Regions from separate parts of the Enterocloster bolteae genome, predicted to be linked through region 1. Evidence: predicted binding sites of a transcription regulator. Region 1 holds the regulator's gene; the other holds the start of a gene.
The links. The regulator HrcA, encoded in region 1, represses chaperone genes, less so after heat shock. The targets are predictions, from matches to a motif close to TGTTAGCACTCNNNNNNNNNGAGTGCTAACA.
Positions count from the first base shown of each region.

Region 2: CGC65_RS15125 (Hsp20/alpha crystallin family protein) is a predicted target of HrcA. The motif match lies at 1,600-1,630, and genes of this name have one in related genera.

Region 1 covers NZ_CP022464.2:3,788,205-3,794,408, forward strand. Annotated here, with positions in the region: gene dnaK (molecular chaperone DnaK) at 1-524, opposite strand, end outside; gene grpE (nucleotide exchange factor GrpE) at 574-1,236, opposite strand; gene hrcA (heat-inducible transcriptional repressor HrcA) at 1,255-2,307, opposite strand; gene CGC65_RS17750 (3D domain-containing protein) at 2,684-3,253, shown strand; gene CGC65_RS17760 (3D domain-containing protein) at 3,526-4,254, shown strand; gene CGC65_RS17765 (SpoIID/LytB domain-containing protein) at 4,335-6,204, opposite strand, start outside.
Region 2 covers NZ_CP022464.2:3,211,158-3,217,361, reverse strand. Annotated here, with positions in the region: gene CGC65_RS15135 (hypothetical protein) at 1-517, shown strand, start outside; gene CGC65_RS15130 (HPr family phosphocarrier protein) at 823-1,056, opposite strand; gene CGC65_RS15125 (Hsp20/alpha crystallin family protein) at 1,769-2,188, shown strand; gene CGC65_RS15120 (Hsp20/alpha crystallin family protein) at 2,275-2,736, shown strand; gene CGC65_RS15115 (hypothetical protein) at 2,923-3,747, shown strand; gene CGC65_RS15110 (hypothetical protein) at 3,847-5,049, shown strand; gene CGC65_RS15105 (hypothetical protein) at 5,106-5,636, shown strand; gene CGC65_RS15100 (YitT family protein) at 5,724-6,204, opposite strand, start outside.

The sequences.
Region 1 (6,204 bases):
AAGGTACCGCCGCCTAAGTCGTATACCATGATCTTCTGTTCTTTTTCATTGTCAAGTCCGTAAGCCAGGGCTGCTGCCGTAGGCTCGTTGATGATACGCTTTACATCCAGGCCAGCAATCTTGCCTGCATCCTTGGTAGCCTGGCGCTGGGCATCATTAAAATATGCCGGAACCGTGATAACTGCCTCTGTCACAGTCTCACCCAGATAGCTCTCTGCGTCAGCTTTCAGCTTCTGCAGAATCATGGCGGAAATCTCCTGTGGAGTGTACTTCTTTCCGTCGATGTCTACCCTGTAGTCCGTGCCCATGTGGCGCTTGATGGAAGAGATGGTCTTATCTGCGTTGGTAACTGCCTGACGCTTTGCAGGCTCGCCAATCAGCCTCTCTCCTGTCTTTGTGAATGCCACAACGGACGGTGTTGTCCTTACGCCTTCCGCGTTGGCAATAACAGTTGGTTTTCCGCCTTCCATAACAGCCACACAGCTGTTTGTCGTACCTAAGTCAATACCTATAATCTTGCTCATAGTCTTTTCCTCCTGATTATTTTATGAGAATTTAAGTAAATATCCAATGTCAATTTGCCACTTTTACCATACTGTGTCTGACCACGCTGTCTCTGTACATATAACCCTTCTGCAATTCCTCCGCCACTATGTTCTCTCCCAGGCTTTCATCATCCACATGCATCACTGCGTTGTGGTAGTTGGGGTCAAACTCCTGGCCTACTGCTTCAATGGCTTTCACGCCGGCTTCCTCCAGTGTTTTCCGGAACTGCTTATATATCTTCTCCATACCCTCTGCAAGGGGTGTTCCCTTTGCATCCTCAGGCACGGTTGCCAGGCCTCTCTCAAAGTTATCAATGACGGGAAGGATTCTCTCTATGATGTCCTTGGCTCCCATCTCATACATGGCGGACTTTTCCTTGTCTGTCCGCTTGCGGAAATTCTCAAATTCCGCCATCTGACGTTTCACCCGGTCGGTGAGATCTTCTATCTTTTCATCCCTGGGGTCTTTCTTCTTCTTAAAAAATCCCTTTTTTTCTTCCTTTTCAGCGGCAGGCGCCTGCTCTGTATCTTCCTCTGCGCCTTCCGGCACATCTTCTGCCGTCTCTCCGGTCTCAGCGGCAGCCTCTGTATTCCCTGCCTCCCCGGATCCGGCCTCAGAAGTCTGTTCTGTTCCCGCTTCCTGCTCTGTATTCAGGGCCTCGTCTTCCTTTTTTAACGCTTCGTCTTTCATATCTTCACTCACAGCTTATCACCTTTCATCTTTTTTAAATGCTGTATCCAGCTGATTCATCAGATTGCGCAGAGTCCCAAGAACCTTTTCATAATCCATTCGCTTGGGCCCTATAATACCGATGGTTCCCCGAAGGCCTCCTCCCAAATCATAATTGGCAGTGACCACACTGCAGTCCTTCATGGACTGCACCGGGCTCTCATCACCGATATAAACCTGAATGCCTGCTTCTTCCTCTGTACCGGAATTGACTTCCGCCACAAATTCCTGCAGCACTTCTTTATGTTCCAGTGTATCAATGAGCCGGCTGGCCTTGTCGCCGTCCGAAAGCTCAGGGTACTTGAAAATGTTGGTAGCTCCGCTGGTATAAATCTGCAGGTCCTCTTCCCCTGCCTTGATGGCCTCCGCCACCTCGTTAAGTACCAGATCCACCACCTGGCTGTGGATGCCTGCATCGCCCTTTAGCTTGCTGATAACATCCAGATTGATATCCTCTATGGTCAGCCCGTTCAGGCTGCTGTTAAGCAGGATGTTCAGGTTAAGGAGCTCCTCGTCGCTGAGATTATCCTCAATATCAATCATGGTGTTCTTAATGATATTGCCTTCCACCACCACAACCACCAGAAGCTTATGCTTCTCCATCTTGGAAAGCTGGATGAACTTAAGCTTTGTCTTGTGATAACTGGGGCCGCTGATCATGGTCGCATAGTTGGTATTAGCTGCCAGCACCTGAGCCATCTTCTTTAGGACCAGTTCCAGCTTATCAACCTTTTGGACCATCATCTCCTTGAACTCGGTTACCTCGCTCTCCTTATCCAGCATAATCTGGTCCACGTAGAACCGGTACCCTTTGTCGGAAGGAATACGTCCCGCTGAGGTATGGGGCTGAACGATATACCCCATCTCTTCCAGGTCTGACATCTCATTTCGGATGGTGGCAGAGCTGAGCTTAAGGTCTGAATACTTGGAAATGGTCCTGGAGCCCACCGGCTCTCCGGTTTCCAGGTATGTCTTGATGATGGCCTTTAATATAGTCACCTTCCTGTCGTCCAGGAGTGCATCCAATGGCATCTGCTCACCTTCCTTTCTTTTATTATTAGCACTCAACGTTCGGGAGTGCTAACATCTACATTCCATAATATATTCCTTCTGGAGTCATTTGTCAAGAGATAAATCCAAATTCTTTTCATATTATTTAAGGCCTCCCGTTTCCTGCCGGCACATCATGTGCCATTTCCCTCTCAGTATCAACTAAATATTGGAATTCATCCTCCACTTTTTACATAAACACTCCAAATTCAAGGCTTTTTCTCTCCACTTTTTATACTCTTGTAACACTTGCTTAATTATTTTAACTTGACAAGTAACATTTTTGTAATATAATGAAGGTACAACTTTATAAGCCATATAAAACCATAACAATATGATAAGATTGCGAGGTCGTTGTATGCATTACTTTAAGAAAACCCTTCTGGCCGCAGCCATGGCTGCATTCAGCCTCACGGTGGCTTTTCCGGCATTTGCGGACGAGCCTGTGGGAATGGATGTGACCGTAGTGGAGGCCGGTGCATCAGATACGTCTGAGGACTCGTCCCAGGAAATCCAGGAAACTTCCGCTTCCCGGGAATCCAAAGGCCGCAGAGCCGCTGTAATGAATGAAGAAGAATACATAGCCCAGGGACCAGGCGCCCAAAAGGAGGAGAAGGAGGAAGCTCCGGCCCCCAAGGAGACATCACTTGGACGCTTTACCATTACAGGATACTGTGGCTGCGAACAGTGCTCCGGCGGTCATAATCTTACCTTTTCAGGTACGGTTCCCACTCCAAACCACACTATTTCCGCTGATTTAGATTATTTTCCCCTTGGCACCAGGCTGAAAGTTGACGGTACTGTCTACACGGTGGAGGACAAAGGTTCTTCTGTAAACGGTAATATTCTCGATATTTTCTACGGCTCCCATGAGGAGGCCCTGGCCAAAGGTACATACACTGCAGAGGTATTTTTAGTGCAGGATTGATGCATGATGTAAGGAAAAAACTACCAGGCATATGAGCCTGGTAATTTTTTGCCTTTCTCCGGAAAAGATAGCGCAGGGACAGAAATTATTACCAAAATTCAGCTGTATATGGATAAAAGTGGTGTTATTTCCATATTTTTCCTTGACAACAGGAAGAAAATATGATAAAAACTTGTTTATTGCTCATATATTACAAAAGTATTACATATTATTTATTAATGTGTTAAAAATCTTTTTCTAATTATTACTTGAGCAATAGGAGGTATTACACCATGAAATTAAGACACTTACTGACCGGAACCATTCTTACCGTCAGCCTGCTTGCGGCCACTGCCATCACAGCCCTTGCAGCAGCGCCAAAGGGAAGGTTCGAAACAGTGAACAGCACCACCATCAGCGGCTGGGCTTACAACAGCAGTACGCCTGATGATGCGCTTAACGTACGGATATCCGTCAAAGATAAAAATACAGGTGAGGAAGTTTTTTCCCAGAGGATGACAGCCGGGGAATACAGCGACAAGCTTTACGGCAGCGGAAAGGGAAATGGCTGTCACGCCTTTACCCTCAATATGGACTGGAGCGCGCTGCCCGATGGCGTTTATCTGGTGGAAGGCTATGTGGGAGACAATGATTTTTCCAACCCCAGAACCTATACCAACGGCAACCCTGACGCCAAACAGGAAACCCCTGCTGCCCAGGCCCAGAACCTGGTTCCCCTGGGCGTGTTCAAGACAACAGGGTATTGCCCGTGCAGGGCCTGCTCCGAGGGCTGGGGACGCCATACCTGCACCGGCGCAGTGGCCACGGCCGGCCACACCATTGCCGTTGACCCGCGGGTAATTCCCTACGGTTCCAAGGTGATGATTAACGGTGTTGTCTACACAGCGGAGGACCGCGGCGGAGCTGTCAGAGGCAATCACATCGACATCTTCTTCAACACCCATGCCGAGACACGCCAGCACGGCACCCAGAGCGCAGAGGTCTATCTGGTTCAATCATAAAGAACAACCCGGCAAAAGCCCATAAAGGCTTTTCCGGGTTGTTCTTTTTCCGGTTTATCGTTTTCACGTTCAAACAGGCTCTAACCCTCATTGCACTCCCGCAGTTCCGTACCATGGTAGAAAAAGTCCAATATCTGCTTGTAGCCCTTTCCTGTCTTTGCCATTCCCTGGGCGCCGTTCTGGCTCATGCCGACACCATGGCCAAAACCGCCTCCATATATATGGAAGGAAAGGCTTCCGTCCTCCCCTGTCCTCTTCTCAATGGCGATAAAGGCGCTGGGAAGGGTGGCGCTTCCGGTCATGGTGCCCCCGTCCTTCTTGGTGATGATCAGGGACGGGTTTCCCAGTGCAGATCGGATGGCAGACTGTCCTTTGATGGTCACGGTGCCGTCAGACCCTGTGACTGTAAGCTCGCCCGCTATGCCCCCCGGACCTCTGTCTGTGACGGTCATATCCTGTATCTGGCCCGCCCCGCTGATCTGGGCGGAAGCCACATCGGCCGGAAGATCTGTCTGCCAGCGGAACATGGGGTAGGAGGTGTCATAGGCAATCACATCCTCCCTCTTGATATAGGATTCAAAGCCATCGTTGTCCTCCTTGCCCAGGCTCTTTCCTCCCTCTTTTACCTCCACGGCTCTCAGATAGGGGTATTTTCCGCTGTCAGTGCCCCATACGCCTGCATCTGCCGTGCGTCCGCAGGAGGTGGAGAAATAAAAGGCCTCAATGGGTTTATCCTCATAGAACAGCATCTTTCCGTAAGTCTCCTTTACAGCCTGGGTGGACTTATCATTGGCAGAAGTATTATTATAGACCTGGAAATTTGTGCTGTCATCCACATGGGCGCCATACTGGCTGTAGGTATTTCCCTGGATCTGGCGGTAGGCATAGGTCCTGGCGCACACGGCCTGGGCCTTCAGGGCTTCCTTCTCATAGGACGGCGGCATTTCGCTGGGCACTACCTTTGTCAGGTAATCCTCCAAAAACAAATCATTGACAAGAACCAGCCCCTCCGGTGTTCCCTTGATTTCCAGGCTTCCGCTGTAAACCGGCGTGCCCTGGCTCCGCTCAATGGATCGGATGGTGATTGCCTCCGGCTCATCCGGCGTAATGATCATACGCCCATATTCCAGATAAGGGCTGTCAGGACCAACCGTAAGCTGCGTGCCTGCCTCCAGGCGCTCTCCCACCATCTTTCCCTTGGCATTCTCATATTCCAAATCAGCGCCGCTTCCCAGCACCAGATCCGCAGATGCGTGGAACACACTCTTAAAGCCGGTGTCCATCAGAAGGACGCGGATGGTCTTGGCGTCAAATTCCCTTTCTAAAAGGGCCGCGCACAGCTTTCCGTCTGCTGCCACAAATTCCTGAAGGTTATAGCCAACCAGTATGTCCGACGCATTCAGCACCTTAAAATCACCGTATACCTTATATACATGAAAATTAGGAGCCAGAGGAATCTCGCCATAACCTTCTATCTCAATGGCATCCTCTGTTACGGACAGCACCTTGCCGCTTAACCTGTCCCTTTTCATAGTGATTTTGACCAGCTTGCCGTCCTCCATGTGCAGGTCAGCCAGATTCCCGGCCATCCCGTCCTCCCCGCCAAGCTTGGCGCTCACCGGGAATTCCCGGTAGGCCGTACCCAGATACGCCTTAAAATGCCTGCCGTCGCTTTCAGCCAGCCAGACATTCTCATAGACCACGTTTCTGGACACAAGGCTGGATGTAATCATCTCCCCGCTCCTGGCCAGAAACCGTATCTCACAGTCCAGGAACGCGTCCAGGGCAAGTCCCTGGAATCCAAAGTTGCCAACCGTGGTATAGGCGGTCCAACTCTCAGCCTGGTCAAGATTGGACGGGGTGCCGTAGAGCACGGCCTCCATCTCCTCCACCTTCCCCTCCGGGTCAGTCTCCTTCAGAATGGAACCGTACAGCTGCCACCAGTCCTCT
Region 2 (6,204 bases), 580 kb from region 1:
CACCCGGGCCGGGGATTCTGCCGGTGATGAAACGGTCCCGGCTGCAAACGGCGGCAGCATCATCCAGGACCAATCTTTTGACGTGGAACTGGACAGCTTAAAAGCAGCGGAACCACCGGCAAAAGAGAGCATAAGTGAGACCCGTGTTGTTTCTGAGGAAATCATCCGTCAGGCCGCCGGTTCCTGGACCCTGAACGGGCCGAAAACAGATGCCGGACTACGGCAGCATGGCTCTCTGCTGGAAATGTTTGGAACCGGCCTGCATATGGGCAACAGCCTGGAAATCAGCGATAACGGAGAGATTGAGTATTATATCGGCATCGGAACCGGCGGAGAGGGGCAGTGTACGGAGACAGGCGGATCCACTGAAACAGGCAGTTCCATTACTGCCTCCATCACGCCCTATGAGGACCATGGGAACAGTCAAAACAGTCTGACGCTCCACCTGATAACGGAGGATGACACAGAATATCTGACCATGGAATATGACGGCGAGATACTGTACTGGAACAGATAGCTGCAAGGTAAAACCTAATATCCAGACACTGTTTTACAAAGAATTTACTAAATGTGCCTCTTGGAATTTACATGGATTTTATATAATAAAAGCATAAAATAAAATCCGGGAGGCATGCGGTATGAAATCATTTAAAATTATAAAAGAATATTGGCGTCTGGCAATTCTGGGGCTGGCCTATACAGCCGTGTTCGCCGCCGCCGTTACAGTTGTAATATTACAGTTATAATCAGATAGTCAAAAGCAGCCGGCTAAGTCATAACCGGCTGCTTTTTTGAATCCTGTTCTGTTTATACTGCAAATTTCTATACTGCAAATTTCGCAAGTCTGTTTTTTATATCCCCGGAGCCATCCTCATCAATGTGAAGAATCAGCTCCACTGTGCGGGATACCGCCAGGTAAAGAACTCCCAGAACGGACTTGGCGTCTACCATACGGCTGCCATATTTGATATCTGCATCACAGTCATAATGGCTCAGTGTATTCACAAAATCTACCACCTGTTCCGGCTGTTCAAACTTAACTAACATACTTGTCATAATCTTACACTCCTTTGCATATCACCGGCTTCTGTTTCCTGCCGGATTTGTCATATGGTGTTGTTATAAGTATAGGAGCCCTGCATGGATTTTTCCATGGTAAGATCTTTGGATTTCCTGTAATATTTCACGTTTTTTGACTGATTTAAGGAAAACACAGGATGTAAAATGATAAATTGATGTTAAATCCGCACTCCGTCAAACGGCAATAGCAGGGGTTACAGCCAGATATACGCCCGGAGCGCAGCCGCTCCCAACATGACTAATAACATAATTCCCAAACCCGCCATATCACTCCAGAATTCCTTCTTCATATCAATACGCCTCCTTTATATATCGAATTACTTCTTTGGATGACATGATAGTAGCACCATACGGTTTAAAGATTCCATATCCAAATCATGAGGTAACTATAAAGATTTCATGAGGAAGGTTTTAAATCCCTGGCAGAACCCGTCAGGCCCAATGTGTAAATACGTACCGGGAAATCTGCAAAAGTGAAAAAAACAGCCCAAATGAATACGAAATGTGAAAAAAGTGTGAAATTAGCACTCGACTCTTGACTTTGCTAATAACGCGTGTTATATTACATATAGAACAGATAGAGAAGGGAATGTAAGAGGAGATGAGATAAGTTTTACAGTTTCCTTCCTATGCGGTTCCAGTACAATATAACAACCTCATAGATTATTAAATAAAGGAGAGATGACATATGTTGATGCCTAGTATTTTTGGAGAAAACTTATTGGATGACTTTTTTGATTACTCATTCGGCAGCCACAAGACATTCGATATGATGAATACCGATATCAGGGATACTGAGAATGGCTATGAGATAACCATGAACATGCCGGGTGTCAGGAAAGAGGATGTAAAGGCGGAACTCAAGGACGGCTATCTGACCATACAGGCCACAACAGATTCCAGCAGGGATGAAAAGGATTCCAACGGAACCTACATCCGCAGGGAGCGCTACTGCGGATCCTGCAGCAGAAGTTTTTATGTAGGTGACGCAGTGACCCAGGAGGACATCAAGGCCAAATTCGAGGACGGCACCCTGAAGATGCTGGTTCCCAAGAAAGAAGCCAAACCGGCCGTGGAGGAGAAAAAGTATATTGCAATCGAAGGTTAAACTCAAATATGACGTACAGACCTGACCATACATGGCTCCCGGAACTGTTTCCGGGAGCCCCACAAAAAACAGAGGAGGAATGACGTATGTTAATGCCCAGTATTTTTGGTGAAAATATGTTTGATGAATTTTTCAGGGATCCTTTTTTTGACAGCAAGGATATGAAGAAGCTGGAGAAGAAATTATATGGACGCAGAGGCAAAAACCTGATGAAAACCGATATCCGTGAAACAGATACAGGATATGAACTGGAAATGGATCTGCCAGGATTTAGAAAGGACGAAATCAGGGCATCCCTCAGGGACGGATACCTGACCATCAGTGCTGCCAAAGGACTGGATAAGGACGAGCAGGAGAAGACGAGCGGCAGATATATCCGTCAGGAGCGTTATGCCGGCGCCTGCGAAAGAAGCTTTTATGTGGGCGAAGATATGACGGAAGATGATATAAAGGGCGAATTCAAGCACGGTATCCTGAGACTGTCCATTCCAAAAAAGGAAGCGAAACCACTGGCAGAAGAAAAGAAATATATCTCCATTGAAGGATAAACCCGGCATAGCATAACAGAACCCCGCAGTGGCGGTGATGCAGCATCACATCATCAAAACCGCGGGGTTCCTTTTTATGTCCTGGATTTTATTTGTATGGTATAATACAAATGACAATACATGCCTCAGGATCCGATACACCTTGATCCGGGCATACAGCCAGTGATGACAGGAGGAACGAAAGGTATGAAAAAGGATAAGGGGTATGGACTTTTATGGATGCTTGCGGCACAGGTGGTCCTGCTTATTTTCTTCCTTGCCATTGCTCCGCGGCTGAATGCTGAGGGACTTCTGTACCGGTCCGCCGTGCCCGTAACCCCAGAGGAAGTGCTGTCAAAAGACGATAACGGCAGTTTTGAGCTGAAATACGGGGCAGGTTACCCCTGTACGGAGCCGACCGGGTACATGACCTCTGTATCGGATTTACAGAAAAACTATATCGGCGCATGGGAGGCAGATGCCTCTCTCTTTCAAGCAACCGGTATCTATAAACAAATCAGCCACAGAACCCGGCCGTCAACGCAGCGCGGCTATTACAGCAGCCGCAGCCCAACCTACGGGGTCACTGCCCCCGCCATTACACGGAGCCGGTGGACCACCTTCTGGATGAGGCCGTATGCGGATTATGCCCAGTATTACCTGATTACTTTTAAGGACGGAACCAGAACCTGGGCTCTGGTGGACAACGCAATCACCAGAATACCTGCAAAAGGCAGGGTGGCCCTTCCTGTGGGCTATTACTGGGACGAGGGGGCCGCCCGCTTTCTGACTGATAAGGAAAAAAAGGCATACCGCATAACAGACCGTGATGTGCTGGAAGATAACTGCCTGGGAAATGCCCTGGACCTGTACAGCGGCTGGATAGAGGGAGACGAGATGAGACAATACCATGAAACATGTTCCTTCGTCCAATCCGTTGCGCTGGTAATAATCGGCATTCTTTTATTCATCACCCTGATTCTGTTCATGCTTTCGGGCAAAACGTCTGGCAGGCATACGCAGAACCGCTGATATTAGGAATTTTGCAAGGGAAAATTAAGAGTTCTCTGCCCACACTTATAGTATACTTTTAGTATAAAAATGAAACGCGCAGAGAAAGGATGGAAAGAAATGATATGGTCCCCAATCGTGACAATACTTGCTGTGACTGTTCTCCTCTGCGGATGCGGCGGCACAATATCTCCCACTGCAGCCAGCAGCATGGCGCGTGAGCCTGCCCTGCCGGAAGGCATGGAATACCGGTCCGAGGCGCCGGCGCCGGAAACAGCGTCAGAATCACTGCCTGAAATCACAGTAAAACCGGAGCTGCTGACGGACGCCGGAACCCTCTGCCCCATGGAATACGGAACGGACGCGGACGTTATATTCTTTGCAGATCTGGACCATGATGGAGAACCGGAGCGCATCACTGCTGGACTGGCTGATTTCCAGGCATCAGGAGGACAGTATGCCTCCCTTAAGGTATTGGCGGGAGAATCGGCTGATTCCCCGGTCATCTGGGAGCATGACTACAGTGTGGCCCATGCAGGCTGGACCATGCTGTATCTCTACAGAGAAAACGGGGCGGATTATCTCATGGAATATTCACCTTATATGAACCAGGGATATGGCGCATACAGCATTCGTATCTTTTACATAGGTCCGGATAAAAAAACAGTGGAAGCGCACTCCCACACAGCAGATTTCGCACTCCAGCAGGAGGACAGGACAGGCTTTTTCGGAGATCCGGACGCCCTTGCAGCATTCATGGATACGGCAGAGGGCTACATAAAGAGCAGTCTTTTGCTGGTAAGCACCGATCAGGGGCGCCTGGCATACAGCACCCCGGAACGTCCGGTTACCCTGGACCATGACGATTCCTTCTTTACAGATTCATGGAATGTAACGGGAAAATGGAACGGGCGGGAAACCATTGAATACATGTCGCAAAAAAACTGGATGGCGGCAGAAGGTATTCCCCTGCTTTGCATTTCACGCCCGTCCGGGGACACAGTGGAAGTACAGTTTAAAAACCGGAATCATTTTTACACCACCTCCAATCCGGTGATAGACCAGTTATTTGCTGATATGACCGGCAGGAACTGGACCTTTCTTCCGGACCGGGAACCGCCGCCAGGTCCCCCTGACGCGGTACTGTCAGTTTACAGGAAGGAAGGCATGGATGTGTTTATATCGTGTTATCAAAAGGAGGAGACAGCAGTCATCTGGACAGCCCCCTTTGTCTATAATATTGCCAACGATATGAGAAGTATCAATGAATGCTATTATATGTCTGCCAGTGCAGTGGAGCGCCTTCTTTCATGGGCGCCGTGATGCTGTCTGTCATTCAGTTCTGTCATGGTAACCAGCAGCAGGGGAGGAGGACGTGTATGGTCAGTATCCTATCTTTCATCATCGTAATTTTAATCATAAGCATCCTGTGTTTTTTGTCAGGGCGCAGAATGGCGGAGAACAGGGCGGCAAAAAATCCAAATGCAGAAAACCGGACAAACGGAAACAGGACGGCCCAATCCATAAATCATTTTCTTATGCGCCATCCTGTCATGGTAAAGGGTCTGCTTTTATTTTATATTGCCTTTGCAGGCTGTTTTACATTTCCCATAAGAAGCCAGCCCTTTCCCCTGGATTTCACCAAAGCTTATCTGCTGATTTGCTCTTACGGAATCATAGGTTGGGGATTTGCAGGCCTTTACGGGAAGGCAAAAGAGAGGGCTGTCTATCCTCTGACCCTCCTTATGACCATTCTGGGCATGGTGTGCAGATATGTTCTTGAATATGGAGAGGCATCCAATGTCTATAATTTTACCATGCTCAATATTCTGTCTTACATAATCCTCATACCTGCTTTTACAGTGGGTGCATACCATTATATTGTAAAGTATCTGATTTCCGCCAGGTAGAGCAGTGAAAGGTCCTTTGCAACATGAGAATGCGGGCAACATCAGACAGAAGATGGAAATGGAAATAAAACCATGTCCGGGCTGCAGTTAATGCTTGGGCCTGTAAATGATTTCATTTACCGTATACACGGTGACAAAAGCATCCTTATCTGTTTTCAGCACATAATTCATCAGGGTTACATACTCGTTTTTATCAACAATGGTGATGATCTCCCTCCTTGGCTGGCCGTCATAGGCTCCGATGGCTTCATAAATCGTGGCGCCGCTGTGGAGATGATGCAGGATAAACTCCCTGATTTCTTCCTCCCGCTGGGAAATGATGCACACCCTCTTTTTTATGTTAAAGCCAAAGATGAAATGGTCCAGGACGATTCCGTTGAGATAGGTGCCAAGGACACTGAGCACCACAATTTTCTTGTCATAGACCAGGGCCGCGGACAGTGCCACGCACATGCCTGACATGGACATGGCCCGGCCAAGTTCCATATGCAGGTATTTGTTCAAAAGCTTTGCCACGATATCCAGGCCGCCTGATGACGCATTCCTGTTAAACAGCATGGCCAGTCCG